Regions from separate parts of the Cryobacterium sp. M15 genome, predicted to be linked through region 1. Evidence: riboswitches for the same ligand, from Rfam matches in the RefSeq annotation. Region 1 holds a riboswitch; each other region holds the start of a gene.
What was found. Region 1 has a riboswitch for thiamine pyrophosphate ahead of thiD (bifunctional hydroxymethylpyrimidine kinase/phosphomethylpyrimidine kinase). Riboswitches for the same ligand answer to the same signal wherever they lie in the genome.

Region 1 (5,761 bases):
TAGCGTCGCTATCGGTTCCGAGCGAGTCGATGAAGTCGGGATACAACTTCGAGGACGCGAGCATGAGATCAAGCAATGCCTCTTCCCGATAGTGCAGTTCGCTCACCGCGGCGAGCATTCCGGCTGCAGCGAAGGTGGCGCCGCCGGCCGGGTCGGGGTCGATGACGACCACGCTACGGCCGGAATGCGCCAGCGTCCAGGCGATGCCGAGCCCGATGACGCCGCCGCCAATGACGGCAACATCAACTGTTCGCTGCGCTTCCCGCTCACTCATGGTGTGCACCGATGCCACGGCAGCGCCCCTTAGGGTTGGTCGCATGGACCCCATCACCGCCCGGCTGTATCTCTGCACCGATGCCAGAAAAGATCGCGGCGATTTCGCCGACTTCGTGGATGCCGCCTTCGCCGGCGGGGTCGACATCATCCAACTGCGCGATAAGAACATCGACGCGGCCGAGGAACTTCACTATCTCGAGGTTCTGCACACGGTCGCCGACCGTCACGCCCGGCTCTGGGCGGTCAACGACCGAGCGGATATCGCCGGCCTCTCCGGCGCGCCGGTTTTTCATGTCGGCCAGACTGACCTGCCGCTGCCTGCCGCCCGCACACTGCTCGGCACGGCTGCGCGGATCGGCCTGTCCACCCACACCATCGAGCAGGTGGATGCCGCCGTCACCGCCGATAACCTCGACTATTTCTGTGTCGGTCCGGTCTGGGCTACGCCAACGAAACCTGGCCGCGCTGCGGTCGGAATAGACCTGCTGCGTTATGCGGCCGCGCAGAGCGCTACCGTCGGCAGCCTGCGCCCCTGGTTCGCCATCGGCGGCATCGACCTCGGCAACATCGACCAAGTCGTCGACGCCGGCGCCACCCGGGTAGTGGTGGTGCGCGCGATCACCGACGCCGACGACCCGACGGATGCCGCTCAGCGTCTGCTCGCCAGCCTCCCGCCACTCGGCTAGTCCCACCGACCGTACCGCGTTCATCGCACGCCTGCGGTCAGAGTGGATACTGCTGTTGCACGGGCGAACAGCTGATGAAAGTGGTGAATCGGGCCATTTCCCTGGCCGACCTCGAGGTCGTCGGCGTGGGCCAGGGCGTCCTGGAGCCAGTCTTTGACCTCGACGAGGGACTGCGCCCAGTCACCGGTTCTCGCCTGCACCGTGGCCATGGCCGAGGAGAGCGAGCATCCGGTGCCGTGCGTGTTCCTGGTGCGGATACGTGGCAACGCGACCTCGACCACGCTGTGCGACAGTAACCCCTGGGTGTTGACCAGGGCATCCGGGCAGCTGGTTTCGTTGAGATGGCCGCCCTTGACCAGAACGGTGACACCGGTGCGAGCAGACAACCTTCCGCCCTGCTCCAGGGCCTCCGCCCAGGTGGCCGCCGGGTGCTCTGCAAGCAGAACAGCCAGCTCGGGAACATTGGGCGTGACGAGATCGACCTGAGGGATCAGGTCGCGCAGCGCTTGCTCGGCTGAGCGGTCAAGTAGCCGGTCACCACTCGTTGCCACCATCACCGGGTCGAGCACCACCACGGGCGGTCGACACTCCATGAGCCAGGAGCGCACCTCGGTAATGACGTCGAGTTGCGCGAGCATGCCGATCTTGACGGCATCGATGGTTACATCGTCGCTCACGGCGTTCAATTGTGCGCGCAGAAAAGCCACAGGCGGGGTGTGCACCGAGCGCACCCCGCGCGTATTCTGCGCGACCAGAGCACTGATGACCGCCATGCCGTAGCCGCCGTTGGCCGCAATGCTCTTCAGGTCGGCTTGAATCCCGGCGCCGCCGGTCGGATCGGTTCCGGCGATACTGAGAATTCGAGGCGTTTGCCGCAGCGCGAGCTGGGAGGTTTGACCAGTCATCCGTGACATTCCTTCGCTAGTACTAACTAGACAGGTTCGACGGGTATTGATCTCAGCACGCACACTATGTGCGGCACCCCGTGTCAAGGATCACCCTATACGCGCGCGCATTCAGCGCACAACCGCGCACGCGATCACCCTGGAGCAGGCCTATGCGCCGTCGGCTCTGCGACCGCTCAACGACTGGCTGCACAAAGTATTCCGCAGATAGTCACGCCAACGACGGGAGCCTGCCTACGAATGGTGGCGCAGGCTCCCCTCGCCCTCTTTGGCAGAACGGGCAACTCGCAGGGTGATGATCTGGAAAGCGCGCAGCACCAATCGACCACCAGCATCGGTTGTCGACTGCACTGCTACAGAGGCGACAGTGCGTTCGAGCAGATCGGTCTCGACGATTTCTGAGACAGTGAAGCCGAAGCTGACAGTGCCCGTGGAGCGCGAACCGCTCGCCTCGTACAGTCGCACGATAAGGTCACCGGAACGATCTTCGGCCAGTTTTACGGCTTCGACCACGATCGATGGGCACTCGCTCACGACTACCGGCGTTACGGCCGCGCCGACCACATCGCGCAGCGGCAGGTTGATCCGGTAGCCCTGCGCCGCAGCTTCGAGTACGTCTGGCGTCAGACTGATCGAGGTGCGAAGCGTGTGCACTCCTTGATCCGCAGTTGGGTCAGGGAACGTCGGCGCACGCAGCAGTGATTCCCGCACAGTCGTGGTCGTCCCTCCCCCGACTCGAGTAGTGCGGCTGATGTCATGCCCATAGGTTGAGTCGTTGGCAATCGCAATCCCGAAGCCCGGCTCCCCGACGAAAACCCACCGGTGTGCGCAGGTCTCGAAGCGAGCAGCATCCCAGGACGTGTTGACGTGGGTCGGCCGATAAATGTGGCCAAACTGTATTTCAGACGCAGCGCGGTCAGCGTGCACGTCGAGCGGAAAAGCCAACTTCAACAATTTTTGACGCTCATGCCAGTCAACCGTCGTCACGATGTCCAGGCTCGGCTGGTCACCGAGTACGGTCAGATCCTGCTGAACGGATGACCCCCCGAAGCGCCGCGTCACGCGCACCGTGACCAGCCCTGCACTCTGCACGAGTACCTTGACTTCTTCTGCTTCCAGAAGTTCCACGCCGTTCCGGTCGTAGTGCTCGTCGATGTCCCACGCGTCCCACTGCGTCGGGGTATCCCGAAAAAGTTGGAGCACATTGCCCGCTTGCCCCGCGGGCACGGCTTCTCTTCCGCTCACGCGGTCTACCAAGGAAATGAGGAGCCCACGTGCATCGATGGATGCCCGCACGACGTCGTTCTCGAGCACGAACGCCCCATCGGCCTGATGAAGGCGCACGGCTCCGGTTGGTATCCGCGACGCAGCAGACAGGGCAGGCACTCCCGCCACCGGGAACGGTGACGCATTGAAGCTCACCGGCGTCGCATCCGTTTGCGCCGAGGAAGCGAGCGCCGCCACGGATGTCGCGATCAGGTCTTCGAGATCGATTCGCACGGTCTCGTAGGCCGCTTCGGCAACCTGATGCACCCACGCGATAGAGCTTCCGGGCAGAATATCGTGAAATTGATTGAGCAACACGGTCTGCCAGGCAGCAGCCAGTCGTTCGTAGGGATAGTCAGCGCCCATATAAAAGTACGCCGTTGATGCCCAGAGCTCGGCCTCCCGAAGCAGGTGCTCGCTGCGACGGTTTCCGGATTTGGTCCTGGACTGCGATGTGTAGGTACCACGGTGAAATTCCAGGTAGAGCTCCCCCGACCACACGGGCGGGTTGGCATACGTCGCCTCCGCCTCCTCGAAGAACGCCCGCGGGCTGGCCATACGCACGGTCGGTGAACCCTCGAGCGAACGCGTGCGCTCCGCCGCTGCGAGCATCTCCCGATTGGGCCCACCGCCACCGTCTCCAAAACCGAACGGTACCAGCGACACGTTTGACGCACCCTTCTCGGAGTATTGGCGTTGAGCCCGGGCCAATTCTTCCCCCGATAACAATGAGTTATAGGTATCGACCGGAGGAAAGTGGGTGAAGACCTGGGTGCCGTCAATTCCCTCCCAAGCAAAGGTGTGGTGAGGCATGGTGTTGGTTTCGTTCCAACTGATTTTTTGGGTGAGGAAGTATTTCGATCCCGCCGCGGTCACGATTTGCGGGAATGCCGCCGTGTATCCAAACGAGTCCGGCAGCCAGATTTCGAGGGGTTCGATGCCGAACTCCTGCATGAAGAAAGCCTTGCCCACGAGCAGCTGCCGAGCCAGCGATTCCCCGCTGGGCATGTTGGTGTCGGATTCGACCCACATACCGCCCACCGGAACGAAGCGGCCCTCGAGTGCGCGCGTCCGGATGCGTTCAAACAGTTCCGGATAGTGCTGCTTCATCCATGAATACTGTTGCGCCGACGAACAGGCGAAGATGAAGTCGGGGTCTTCATCCATCAGGTGCAACACGTTTGAAAACGTGCGCGCACACTTGCGAATGGTTTCACGCACCGGCCAGAGCCAGGCCGAGTCGATGTGGGCGTGCCCGACAGCGATGACTCGGTGGGCGCTGGCGTAGGCGGGTTGCGCCAGAAGGGGCGCCAGTAAAGCGCGGCCACGGGATGCCGTGCCACTCACATCCTCGGGGTCCATTTGGTCGGTCATTTTTTCCAGCGCCCGAAGAATCTCAGCGGTACGCGGTAGGTCAGGGCTCAGCTGTTCCATGAGTCCAAACAGTGTCCACACGTCTTGGTCCAGTTTCCACACTTGGGTGTCGAGCAAAGCAACGTCCATGCGGCGCAGGCGGTAGATCGGTTCGATACCCGCCGTAGCCTTGTCACCCACGAGTGTCGGCTGAAAGCCCCAGTCACTTCCCACGTCGGGGTTGGACGCGGCTTCAATGTAGATATCAACCTGCTCTCCCGGCTGGGCGATCAGCGGCACATAGTTATTGAACGGCTCCACCGCTTTCACGATGTGCCCCTGCGGGGTGAAGACCAGACCTTCCGCCTGGAACCCGGCCTGACCAGACAGAAAACCGAGGTCCACGATGACTTCCGTGCGCGTGTGGAGGTCGTGAAACCGAGACCAGTCGGAGGGAACCATACCTGTGATGTGGAACCACGTCGTGCCCCAGGGCTTGCCCCAATGCTGGCCGATGCTGAACGGGGTGAAATCCTGGCCTTGCGCCTCAGAAAACGGCACGGGTTCGTCGGGCACTTCCCACGCGCTGATGGTCAACGGTGACGAAACCCGGTACAGCGACGGGGTGACCCGCTCGCTGACGAAACGACGGATGCGGGCGCGAATGAGGGTGGAATTGTCGTGCACGTGGTGCTCCTTGCGCTGGAGGGGTCAGAGCGTGACGGCACCGGCCATGGCCGAGGATCCGCCGAGAACACGCGACACGAAGACGTAGAGCGAACTTTGGGGAGGCCACCGTGATCGTGGTCGATTCCGAGGCTGCCTTATCGCCGCTCGCTGAACAGCCGGACACGACGAATACTGCCATGGCCGCGAGTGCGACGGCGAAAGCATGTGACTTTTTCATGAATTGCCTGAGTCCCTGACGCTGTGCTCCTCGGCATCATTGCCGGTGATTCTGCGTATTCCATACATACAACGGATGAACTAATTGCTGTCCAGATTTACTCTAGGAATGTAACAGGACTGAGACTTTTAGAAAAAGACCAGAAAATGTACAGCGTCGACGACCACGGGGTCGGTGTGTACGCCGTCACAACCCGGCCTGGTTGAATCCGCTGAGCGCGTGAAGGTTTCCCCGTGGGAGAGTCGGAGCACGTGATCGAACCGTAAGGTCTCGCTGCGCCCATCGGGGGATGGCCGTGCAAGACTGCACTAGAGTCTTGGCCTATGGCTTTCAGCCCGCGTCCCTATCCAGCTCCGCATCGGCGCCTC
Region 2 (5,761 bases), on a different contig from region 1:
TGCAGGAGTTATGCCCTGGAATTGTATTTTCCCTCTGTCAGTAGTGCATATGAGCCGGATCGGGTTAGGGTTTTTCGGTGGGCAGACAGGATGGCAGCGGGCGGCAGATTTCGGCGGACGACGTCGACGACCGTTCGGCGACGGTGCTGCACGTTGATCTGGACGCGTTCTTTGTCTCGGTCGAGTTGCTCTCTCACCCTGAATTCGCGCATCTGCCGGTGATCGTCGGCCACCGCGGCGGCCGTTCGGTCGTCACGGCGGCCAACTACATCGCTCGAAAATACGGTGTGAACTCGGCCATGCCCATGTCGCTCGCGTTGCGCCAGTGCCCGAACGCGATCGTACTCGAGCCGCACATGGGACAGTATCGAGACTTTTCCACCCGAGTGATGAGTATCTTCGACGACGTCACGCCACTGGTGGAACGGCTGGGCATCGACGAAGCGTTTCTTGACGTTGCCGGCGCGACTAATTTGTTCGGTTCACCGGCTGTGATCGGCGAACTCATCCGCGCCCGCGTGTTCGCCGAAACCGGTCTCGTCTGCTCCGTCGGCGCGGCGTCGACCAAGTTCGTCGCCAAACTTGCCTCCGGCCTGGCCAAACCCAACGGTCTGCTCGTCGTGCCGGCCGACAAGACGGTGGAGTTTCTGCATCCGCTGCCCGTGACCGCACTCTGGGGCGTGGGGTCCGCTACTGAGCAGATGCTGACGCGCCTCGGCCTGAAACTCATCGGCGATATTGCCCGCACGCCCTTGGACGTGCTGAAAAAAACACTGGGGGAGGCCTCCGGTGTGAAGCTGTTCGAACTGTCCTGGGGGCGTGACCCACGCTCGGTAACGGTCGAGCGGGAAGAGAAGAGCGTCGGCCACGAGGTGACCTTTGAACACGACGTGACCGACATCGACCGACTGCACAGTGAGTTGCTGCGGCAGTGCGACCTTGTAGCGGCACGGCTGCGGCGCAGCGATCTCGTGGCACGGCGCGTGGCACTCAAGCTGCGCTACACAGACTTCAGTACCGTTACCCGGTCGCGCACCCTCGCTGAACCGAGCAATGTCGGCCGGCGAATCTATGAGGAAGCAGTCGCTGCCTTCGACCTGCTGGCCGCGTCGGGTATTCGGGTGCGACTGATCGGGGTGCGGGCCGAGCAGCTCGGTCCAGCGTCGGGATCGGTTGGCTTATGGGATCCCGACGAGGACTGGCGCGGGGCCGAGCTGGCAGTCGATTCCGTGACCGAGCGATTCGGGGCGGGAACAGTGCGTTCGGCCTCCTTCTTCAAGCCTCGCCCATAAGGCACGAGTCGGCTACCCTGTTGGAATGACCAGCCTCCCGGAAAAACTCGCAGAAACCTTCCGTTCCGCCGGTGTGAAATCGGCTTACGGTGATCCCGTGCAAATTGACGGCGTCACCCTCATACCGGTGGCGCTCAGCTATTACGGTTTCGGTGGCGGTGATGCCGGCGAAGGCGGTGCTGTCGGATCCGGTGGGGGCGGCGGTGGCGTATCGCTGCCGATCGGTGCCTATGTCAAGTCGGGCGGCACCGCTCGGTTTGAGCCGAACGTCATCGCCCTGCTCGCCGTCGGTGTGCCATTCCTTCTGGTCGCCGGGCGCGCCCTGGCCCGAATAATCCGAGCCCTCAAGAAGTAGCCCCGCTCTTTGGACGGGGCCTGGGCCCGGGCCGCAGGCCCAGTCTATAAACTCGGCCCGGTTCCTCAGGTGGGCCCGGGCGAGCGGCGGGGGCGACGAGCAGAACGGATACGGCGGGGCCGGCGCGGCCGGCGCGCGAACCGACGGCGCGCCCACCGTGGCACCCTGAGTCGCAGCCAGGGCGGAAAGTGCCACGGGCTGCTTACCGGCAATCCCCGGGCGATGCGCCGACGCCGCGTCAGGAACCGACGCATCAGCAGGAGATACAGCGCCGCCAACACGAGCAGGATGCTGATACTCATGTCGTGATTCCCATGCCGCAAGTCTAGGCGGGGCGCTAGAATTGGCGGTATCACGGGAGTCCGGTACACCGGGCTGAGAGGAAGCTGACCAAGCTTCGACCGTCGAACCTGATCTGGATCATGCCAGCGCAGGGAGGCTTCTCGATCCCGTGCCCTGTATTCACCTACGGAAAGGGCACGAACAGTGCACGCTACAACGTCTTCACTCCGTCAGTCCACTCGCCAGGCTTCGAGGGCGAAGAAGCCCCGCAACTTTCGCTGGCGCGTGGTCGACATCGTCGTCGCGAGTGTCATCGGCGTTGCGAGCGGCGTCATCTTCTGGGCCTGGGGCCTGGCCTGGTCCCCGCTCAGTGCGATCCTCGCGTTCACGCCCGGCCTCGAGGGTCTCCTCGCCGGTGGCTGGCTGTTCGCCGGAGTGCTCGGCGGTCTCATCATCCGAAAGCCCGGCGCAGCCGTGTACACCGAGGTCGTCGCCGCTGTCGTGTCGATGCTGATCGGCACCCAGTGGGGATTCTCCACGCTCATCTGGGGCGTCGTCGAAGGCCTGGGCGCCGAAATCATCCTCGCGCTATTCCTCTATAGCAACTGGCGACTCGGCGTCGCCCTTCTCGCTGGCGCGGGCGCCGGCGTGGCAGTAGGTCTGCTCGACACGACCTTCACGAGCTATGCGGCATTGGATTTCGGCTACAGGGTCGTCTATTTCGTATCCGCTGTCGTGTCGGGCACCGTGCTGGCCGGCCTGCTGTCCTGGCTGGCCGTGCGCGGCCTGGCCCGCACCGGTGCGCTGAGCCGGTTTGCTGCCGGTCGGGAAGGGTCGCGAGCACCCTCCGCCGCGATCAGCTAGCGGATGTTGGACACCCCGCCGTTCCCGGCCGGTCACGGCGCGCAGATCCGCGCCGTACAGATTCGAGCCCGCGACTGGGGCTGGCGCCACGCCGGGCGCCACAATCAGGCGGTGTCCGGGCTGGACCTGCAGGTCACGCCCGGCGAGCGGGTTTTGCTGCTCGGTGCCAGCGGTGCCGGCAAGAGTACCCTCATGCACGCGTTGGCCGGAGTGCTCGGCGATGTCGAAGACGGCGACGAGACCGGCAGCCTGCTCATCGACGGTCGCCGCGCGGCCGAGGCGCGCGGGCGGGTCGGACTCGTGCTGCAGGATCCGGACTCCCAGGTCGTGCTGGCCAGGGTCGGAGATGATGTCGCATTCGGCTGCGAGAACCTCGCCGTCCCGCGCGCCGAGATCTGGCCGCGGGTGCGGCAGGCTCTTGCCGAGGTCGGCCTGGACCTGCCCCTCGACCACCCCACCTCGAGCCTGAGCGGCGGGCAGAAGCAACGCCTGGCTCTGGCGGGCGTGCTCGCTATGCGGCCGGGGCTGTTGCTGCTCGACGAACCGACCGCGAACCTCGACCCCACTGGTGTCATCGAGGTGCGCGACGCCGTTGTGCGCTCCCTCGATCATTCCGGGGCCACCTTTGTGGTCATCGAGCATCGGGTCGAGGTCTGGCAGGACGTCGTCGACCGCGTCATCGTGCTCGACCCGGCCGGCGGCGTGCTGGCCGACGGCCCCACCCGCGAAATCCTGTCGAGGCAAGGTGAGCGATTGGCGCAGGCCGGCGTCTGGGTACCAGCCCTGCCCCCCCGGTTTCCGACGCGCTCTCCAATCACTTCGGTGCAGACCCTGCTGCGGGCCGAGGGGCTCGCGGTGGGTCGCGTTCCGTTTGGACGGCGTGCGGCATCCGTTGTCGCCGCTGGCATCACCCTCAACCTGCGGGCCGGCACCGCCACCGTTGTGACCGGCCCCAACGGCGCCGGAAAATCTACCCTCGCCCTCACGCTGGCCGGACTGCTGAAGCCGGCCGGGGGAACGCTGCAGGCAAGTGACACGTTTGCGGCCGGTATCGTTTCTGAGCCGCACCGCTGGCGTTCCCAGCAGCTGCTGACCCGCATTGGAACCGTCTTTCAAGACCCGGAACACCAATTCCTGGCCGCGACGGTGCGGGCCGACCTGCAGATCGGCCCGCGCGCCCTCGGGCTCAGCCAGGCCGAACAGACCAGCCGCGTCGACGAGCTGATGCACCGGCTGCGACTCGATCATCTCGCCGACGCCAACCCGTTCACCCTGTCGGGTGGCGAGAAGAGGCGGATGTCCGTCGCCACCGTTCTCGCGACCCGTCCTCGCCTGCTCGTGCTCGATGAGCCGACCTTCGGGCAGGATTCTCGTACCTGGCAGGAACTCGTGACCCTTCTGGCCGAGCTGCTCGATGAGGGCATCGCGCTCGTCGCGGTCACCCACGACGCCCAGTTCGTCAACGCTCTCGCGGACGAGGAATACCGAATTGGTATGCCTGACCCGATCCGGCTCGGGACGGGAGCGCCATGAGCCTGCTGACCCCGACGATCCGCCCGAGCGTCGTCGCCCGACTCAACCCGGTCGCCAAGCTCGCAGTTGCCCTGATCGTGAGCTGTGCGCTGCTGCTCTCGATCGACTGGGTCTCGGCCGGAGTCGCCCTGCTGCTCGAGGCCGGACTTTTGCTCTGGTGCGGCCTGAGCGCCCGACAATTTTGGCTGCGAACGGCACCGGTCTGGATTGCGGCCCCGATGGCTGCGATCACGACGGTGCTCTATGGCGAAGACTCCGGCGCGCTGCTGTGGCAGTTCGGATTCATCTCGGTGACCGAAGGCTCAGCCCAGCTCGGCCTGGCCATCGGGCTGAGGGTGCTCGCCATCGGTCTGCCCGGTATCGTGCTACTCGCCACGACGGATCCGACGGACCTCGCCGATGGCCTCGCCCAGGTGCTGCGGCTGCCCGCGCGGTTTGTGCTCGGCGGTTTGGCTGGTCTGCGACTCGTAGGTATGTTCATCGAAGACTGGCACTCGCTCACGCTTGCCCGTCGAGCCCGCGGGGTCGGCGATGGCGGTGGACCGCGCGGCGCCGCTCGCCGGTTCTTCGGCCCGGCCTTTTCCCTGCTCGTCATTTCGGTGCGTCGGGGCAGTAAACTCGCCACGGCCATGGAGGCGCGCGGATTCGGCAGCGACGAGCCCCGCACCTGGGCACGACCGTCGCGGGTCCGAGCGGCCGACGCGGTCCTGGTCGGCATCGGATTCGCCATTGCCGGTATCGCCATTGGCGTTGCGGTGTGGGCTGAAACCTGGAGCTTCATTCTTGCCTGATACCGATAGCAGAAAGGCCGTACACGACGATATGGTCTTGCTGGCGCCGTTACTGCAGGCCGTGGCCGCTGCCGGCCCGAACCCCGTGGTGCTCATCGACGGTCCTAGCGGTGCGGGGAAGAGCACCCTCGCGGACGCATTGAGAAGGCACTGGCCTGGCCCGCACACCCCTCAACTGGTGCGGATGGACGACATCTATCCCGGCTGGGACGGCCTCGACGCGGCCGTCTGTCACCTGCACCGTTACGTTCTCCAGCCACGACACCGAGGTCTGCCGGCGGCGTGGCAGCGCTACGACTGGACTACGAGTCAGGCGGCGGAGTGGAATCTGCTCGACGCGGCCCGCCCCTTGATCGTGGAGGGCTGCGGAACTCTCGCGGCCGCACACGAACCGCTCAGTCACGTGCGGGTCTGGCTCGCGGCCGACGACGCTCTGCGTAAACAACGTGCGCTCGATCGCGACGGAGAAGCATTTCGCACTCACTGGGACCAGTGGCAGCAGGAGTGGGCGACCTATCTCAAACAGGAGGGGCCTGAACCTCGCGCGACCGTTCGATTACGGGCGGGCAGCTCCGGCCGCAGAGGACTAGATTGTTTGCCATGAGCAATACTGACAGCGCAACCCCCACCCTGTACGTCGCCGA
Region 3 (5,761 bases), on a different contig from region 1:
CAGGAGGGCGTCGACCTCCGCCTGCTTCGCCTGCGCCTGCGCTTGTGTGGACCCGACATAAGTGACGAGTCCGGGCATGATCAACACCGCATCCGGATCGCGGCCGGCTTCGGTAATGCGCTTCTTCACATCTTGGTAATACTCCTGCCCGCTGGCGAGGTCATAGGCCACCGCATAGATTCCTTCGGCATAACGGGCGGCCAGCGCCCGGCCAGGGTCGGAGGCGCCAGCCTGGAACAATACCGGTCGACCTTGCGGCGGGCGCGGCACCGTCAGCGGACCGTCCACCCGGAAGTGTTCGCCGGAGTGGCCGATCGCTCGCACCCGGGTCGGGTCAGCGTAGAGACCTCCGCGGTCCAGGACCAAAGCATCGTCCTCCCACGAATCCCACAATTTCAGTGCCACCTCGATGAACTCCGCTGCCCGGCTGTAGCGCTGATCATGGGAGGGCAGCACGTCCATTCCATGGTTGCGGGCTTCGGCGTCAAACATGGAGGTGACCACGTTCCAGCCGATGCGCCCCTTACTGATGTGATCCAACGATGCAAGCATGCGCGCCGCGTGGAACGGCGTGTAAAAGGATGCCGAGACGGTGCTGACCAGCCCGATGCGGCTCGTCGCCCGCGCCATCGCGGCCATCGCGGTCAACGGCTCAAGAAACCACCGCGGGCCGGTACTCACATCACCGACGGCATGCCCGTCGGCGAAGAACACGGCGTCAAAGAAGCCACGTTCAGCGCTTTGGGCGAGCCGTTCATAGAAACTGATGTCTCCCAACTGGTCGGCGGGCGACTGCGGCCGCCGCCAAGCGGCACCGTGGTGGCCACAACCCATGAGGAATGCATTGAAGTGAAGCTGGCGCGGAGCTGACATGAGCGGCGCGCCCCTAGTTCATCACCAGGCCGCCGTCGACCACCAGGTTCTGCCCGGTGACCGACCGCGCCCAGGGGGAAGCAAAAAAAAGTACCGCATCGGCAAATTCGGCGGGGGTTGTCACCCTGCGCAGCGGGGTGGACGCGGCAATGAAGTCGAACACGTCCTCGGGGGTGGCTGCGCTGGCATCCGTGGTGCGCAACAGCCCCCCGGAGACCATGTTCACCGCGATGTTGTGCGGGCCAAGGTCTGAGGCAAGGGTGCGGGTCAACGAGAGCAGTGCGGCCTTGGAGGCCGTGTAGTCGTGGTACGGCACCACCGGGTTTTGGAATAGGTTCGTGCCGATGTTGATAATGCGGCCAAACCCGGCCTCGCGCATGCCGGCCAGCGCCTGCTGGGTCGTGTTCAGGGCACCGCGGACACTGCCAGAGAACTGCGCCTCAAACTCGTCCCAACTGATGTCGGCAGCGCCGGAGCGGGCATCGCCGTTGAATTGGAAATCGGCCAACGCGTTATTGACCACCGTCGTCACGGTGGCCCCGAAATGTGCCTGAGCCTGCGTGAATATTGCCGCGACCTGGGCTCGGTCGGTGACGTCGGCCCGCACAGCAAAAGCGTGTTCAGGGCCGTAGCTGGCAGCCAGGGTCTCCGCCGCTGCGGCGCTGTTGCGATAGTTAATGACCACCCGGGCGCCCTGAGCCGCGAAAGCGTGCACGATGCTTGTACCCAAGCCGCGTGCACCGCCGGTGACCAGGACAATCTGTTCTGCTATTTGCATGATTTTCTTCACCTTAGGTAAGGCGAAAGGACGAGATTCGGCACCACTCTGGTACACGAAATTCTCCGTGACATCCCTTCGCTAGTTCGAACTAGATCAGGTTCAACGGGTGTCATCTCAGCCGACCGTCATCCAGTCGGCACCCCGTGTCGCTGGGACCGAGTATACGCAACCGCCGGTACCGGCAAATTCGCGTCCCAAGCCTGAACTCATCAACTGCCGCGCTGGTCGACTTTGTCGTTGCAGGGCTCAGCGCCAACTCCGTTATTTACGGACTCGGACTAGCAGCGGGCCCTATACGCCACCATCGCCTCGGGCCGGCTCACCGATACCGTCAGTCTGCTTCAGCATCCGTCGGTGCACACGATCGACACGGGGGCTCCGGTGGCTGCGCCAGGCTAAGAACATTCTCTTTTGTGAGGTGTCCACTCACCGGGGCAAGGCCAAGGCGCTCACGGCCGCGCAAAGCACCTGACAGCCTGAACGGCCACCTAAACAGTAGGCAAGAGTGAGCAGTGCCCAGCACTCGAGGACCGTCTTTATGCGGGTTGCCCCCACGAATGAGCCGCGCCGACGCCGTGTCCTGACCACAGCAGGGTTCTCTAGATTCGGCAGTTTCGCCCATGCCGTGATGAATGTTTCTTGGACGACGTCGTCCACCTCGCTTTTTGCGCCCAAGATGCGCATGATGTACATGCGTATCAGTGGCCCGTGCCGCCGTACGAGCACCTCGAACGCTCGAACATCGCCGTCAACAGCACGGTCCACCAGAATCCGACCAGACGCATAAGAAGTCTCAGAATGGGGAAGGAATGCATCACCCTGACTGTCCGGTAATCAGCTGGGAAAGTATCTGCCGCCCTGCGAGGTGACGGTCCAAGTAGCAGATAGCACGATGAATTTCGTTGAACCCGCCTGTTCGTTGAGGGCGGCGGCGTGACTCCATATGAAGATCCATGTTTTTGCCATGGCTTTGTCGGCCAGTAACGGGTTTGCACACTTATTCAGGCAGATTGCATAGGTGTCGGCGACGAAGGCGTCATACAAGGAGCCGAAGGCGAGTGCGTCACCCGCGGCCACCCGTTCGAGTAGCAGATGACCGCCAATACTGCTTTCCGGAGAACGCGGCTCCGTCTCGGCGTCGGTCACGATGCGGGCCGGAACGATCGAATAGTAACTGCAGACAAGGGACTCCCCAGACGTGGTAATTGAATCCACTGACAAGGTCCAGGGCAGCGCTTAAAATCTATGCGATCTCAATGGGGCATGTCAAGACAATTGATAGACAAGAAATCGGTCACATAGCTGTCGAGATAACGTTAATGACCACTGCGACTAAGAAGCCACGGTTTCAGAATCCGCAGAACAGGATTAATTCACGTCGCTTTGGCTTGCACGGTGATCTTTCGCACCACGCAGACCGTCTGACAAACCATGTAACAAATTCTAAATTCCTGGGCGATACGGTCATAATGTTATGCAATTGTTGCATTGACCGCTTGAAACTGTTGGCAATACTGGTTCTCTTCTCAGTCGGCGTTGATAGCACCGGGGCCGTTTGGTGGCAGTAAGTTCGTTTCTTCTCTTGCTGCTCGGAGTCGCAGTGGTCATTGTTCTCTCCATCAGCAGGACGGAGCTCCGCACGCCGCTGGGAGTATCTGTGGTCACTGCTGATGGGGGCGTGGCGCGCATTATCGACGTGGACTCATTGGTGGGTCACGGTTGGATGCTGGCCGAGCCTGCAGCGGAGTTGCTTGGAAAGATTCCCCGGTAATCCACCGGGTGCGGGTGGTCGTCGGGGTGACGGCGCTGGAGCCTCAAGGCTTGAAATTTACCGCTGCGCAGTACTCGATCGAGGGTTTGGGCCTGACGATTCCCACGGCACCATGGTCGTCCCCGGTCAGACAGACCGCCGCACAGGGCGAAACCATTCGGGCCACCTTGGTTATCTGAATTTCATGATGAAGCTATTGCTTTGGCACCAGAGAACAGCCACAAAGCCTGATTTTCTCCCGGCTCCAGACGTCACACTTCTGTAAGAAAAGATCCATAGTCACCCGCCCCGATGCGTTATACCGTTCTGAATCCAACAGCATATAAAAGGATTGAAAGCATGACTATTTCTCGGCGACAGGTTTTGTTATTAGGTGGTGCAGGAGCGGTGGGAGTGGGTTTGTTGACGCTGCCTTTGCGGAATGCGGAAGCAGGAGCCGCGAGCGCTCTTGCTCCAAGTGAATTGCCCCGACCGTATCAAACACCGTTCGTTCAGGCGCCCATTTTGCGGCCTGATCGATCGGGTATTGATCCCGTTGATGGGGCGCCCGTGCAGTATTTCACTGTCGCGGAGGTGGCGGCCACCGCTGCTATCCTTCCCCGGCTGAAGACCCCAATTCTTGGGTACAACGGTATTTTTCCTGGCCCCACCATCAGCGTCGAACAGGGGACGAAGGCTGTGCTGCGCGTGCGGAACCAGCTCCCTGCCAAGCATCCGTTCGACGGTCACCCGCTCTACACGTCCACGCACCTGCACGGATCCGCCTCGCTGCCACAATATGACGGCTACGCAAATGACATTACGAACCCGGGATTTCGCAAGGACTACCGCCACCCCAATTTCCAACCGGCCCGCACCTTGTGGTACCACGATCATGCGGTGCATCACACCGCGATCAACGTTTACTCCGGCCTGGCCGCGCAGTACCACCTGCACGATCCGCTGGAACGGGCGCTCCTTCCCCAGGGAGAATTCGACGTAGCCCTGACCATTAATGACGCCATGTTCGCCGTCGATGGATCGCTCGGTTTTGATGACAGTGACCACTCCGGGCTCTGGGGCGATGTGATTTTGGTCAACGGCAGGCCGTGGCCGGTCATGAAGGTCAAGAAGCGCGTCTACCGGTTCCGCGTCGTGAACGCCTGCATTTCCCGATCGTTGCGTCCAACCCTCAGCACGGGAGATCCCGTCACAGTCGTCGCCACCGACGGCGGACTGATGCCGGTATCCCAGTCCGTGGCGAGCTGGCGCCACGCTCCGGCCGAGCGCTATGAAATTCTGATCGACTTCCGTAAATACAAGGCGGGCCAACGGATCGAGCTGCGCAACCTGTCTAACAAAAACAACGTCGACTACGAGTTCACAAATTCGATCATGGCTTTCGACGTCGTTCCGGACCCGGTCGACACGAAAGATCCCACCTGGAACACGATTCCCGTGCAACTGGCCCCGAGTGAGGCGATGTCGCTCAAACCTTCCGCAGCGACGGTCCAGCGCTCATTCCGGGTCAACCGCAACAACGGTTTGTGGACCGTGAACGGCAGTACGTGGGATCAAGTCGTTGCCAGTGGATACCGTGACGTATTGGCGAATCCGGAACTGAACTCGGTTGAGGTTTGGGAATTTGCCAACAACGCTGGCGGCTGGTACCACCCCATGCACGTCCATCTGATCGACTTTCAGATTCTCAGCCGAAACGGGCAGGCTCCGTTCGCATATGAGAAGGGTCCGAAGGACGTTGTCTACGTCGGCGAGAATGAAAACGTCAAGGTACTGATGAAGTTCGGGCCACACAGTGGCCGGTACATGATTCACTGCCACAACACCGTGCACGAAGATCACGACATGATGGTTCAATATCGGGTTGGACCCGAAGACGCAGTTGACACCATCACGAACAATCCGATAACAGCGGCCCCAGCACAATGGGACACCGGGCTAGCCTGACCGGGCTGGAAGTCGGACAGAGGTGAAAGGTTGGTTACCGTGATGCGAGCGCGGACTCCACTGCGATCAAATCGCCCGTGACCAGCGCATCAGGGTCTGACGCCGAGGTTGCTCTCGGTCTGGGTCTTGCTGCGCTGGTCCTAGCCACAATTCGCCCAAGACCTGGCGCGTTCGCGGCAAATGACCCGTTCATGCGACACAGCCGACGCGGCGCCTGGGGAATCGGGCCAGTCGCGTTGAAACACCCATCGTGCAGCGCCTACTGACCGGTTCGGAGTTCCGACGGCCCGTCATAGGGAACAGGTTCCGCTGTGGCCCCGACCGCGTTGTGAGATGTCCACACAACGGGGTCGGGGCCTGTTGGCGAGCAGGCTAACCAGAACCGCGGC

Region 2: linked by a shared signal. The riboswitch ahead of CXY83_RS13085 (ECF transporter S component) and the one ahead of thiD (bifunctional hydroxymethylpyrimidine kinase/phosphomethylpyrimidine kinase) in region 1 are both predicted to bind thiamine pyrophosphate.
Region 3: linked by a shared signal. The riboswitch ahead of CXY83_RS01220 (3-oxoacyl-ACP reductase) and the one ahead of thiD (bifunctional hydroxymethylpyrimidine kinase/phosphomethylpyrimidine kinase) in region 1 are both predicted to bind thiamine pyrophosphate.

What each region holds. Positions count from the first base shown of each region.
Region 1 covers NZ_PJJW01000036.1:120,728-126,488, forward strand. Annotated here, with positions in the region: gene thiO (glycine oxidase ThiO) at 1-274, opposite strand, end outside; gene thiE (thiamine phosphate synthase) at 318-962, shown strand; partial or broken gene thiD (bifunctional hydroxymethylpyrimidine kinase/phosphomethylpyrimidine kinase) at 1,031-1,876, opposite strand; TPP riboswitch at 1,859-1,958, opposite strand; gene CXY83_RS08110 (glycoside hydrolase family 38 C-terminal domain-containing protein) at 2,102-5,173, opposite strand.
Region 2 covers NZ_PJJW01000039.1:370,209-375,969, forward strand. Annotated here, with positions in the region: gene dinB (DNA polymerase IV) at 78-1,292, shown strand; gene CXY83_RS13080 (hypothetical protein) at 1,318-1,647, shown strand; gene CXY83_RS17470 (hypothetical protein) at 1,713-1,949, opposite strand; TPP riboswitch at 1,992-2,102, shown strand; gene CXY83_RS13085 (ECF transporter S component) at 2,134-2,793, shown strand; gene CXY83_RS13090 (ABC transporter ATP-binding protein) at 2,797-4,326, shown strand; gene CXY83_RS13095 (energy-coupling factor transporter transmembrane protein EcfT) at 4,323-5,117, shown strand; gene CXY83_RS13100 (AAA family ATPase) at 5,110-5,721, shown strand; gene CXY83_RS13105 (hypothetical protein) at 5,718-5,761, shown strand, end outside.
Region 3 covers NZ_PJJW01000024.1:41,226-46,986, forward strand. Annotated here, with positions in the region: gene CXY83_RS01215 (LLM class flavin-dependent oxidoreductase) at 1-873, opposite strand, end outside; gene CXY83_RS01220 (3-oxoacyl-ACP reductase) at 887-1,651, opposite strand; TPP riboswitch at 1,708-1,808, opposite strand; gene CXY83_RS01225 (RNA polymerase sigma factor) at 2,081-2,419, opposite strand; gene CXY83_RS01230 (hypothetical protein) at 2,489-2,869, opposite strand; gene CXY83_RS18300 (hypothetical protein) at 3,476-3,604, shown strand; gene CXY83_RS01235 (multicopper oxidase family protein) at 3,975-5,372, shown strand.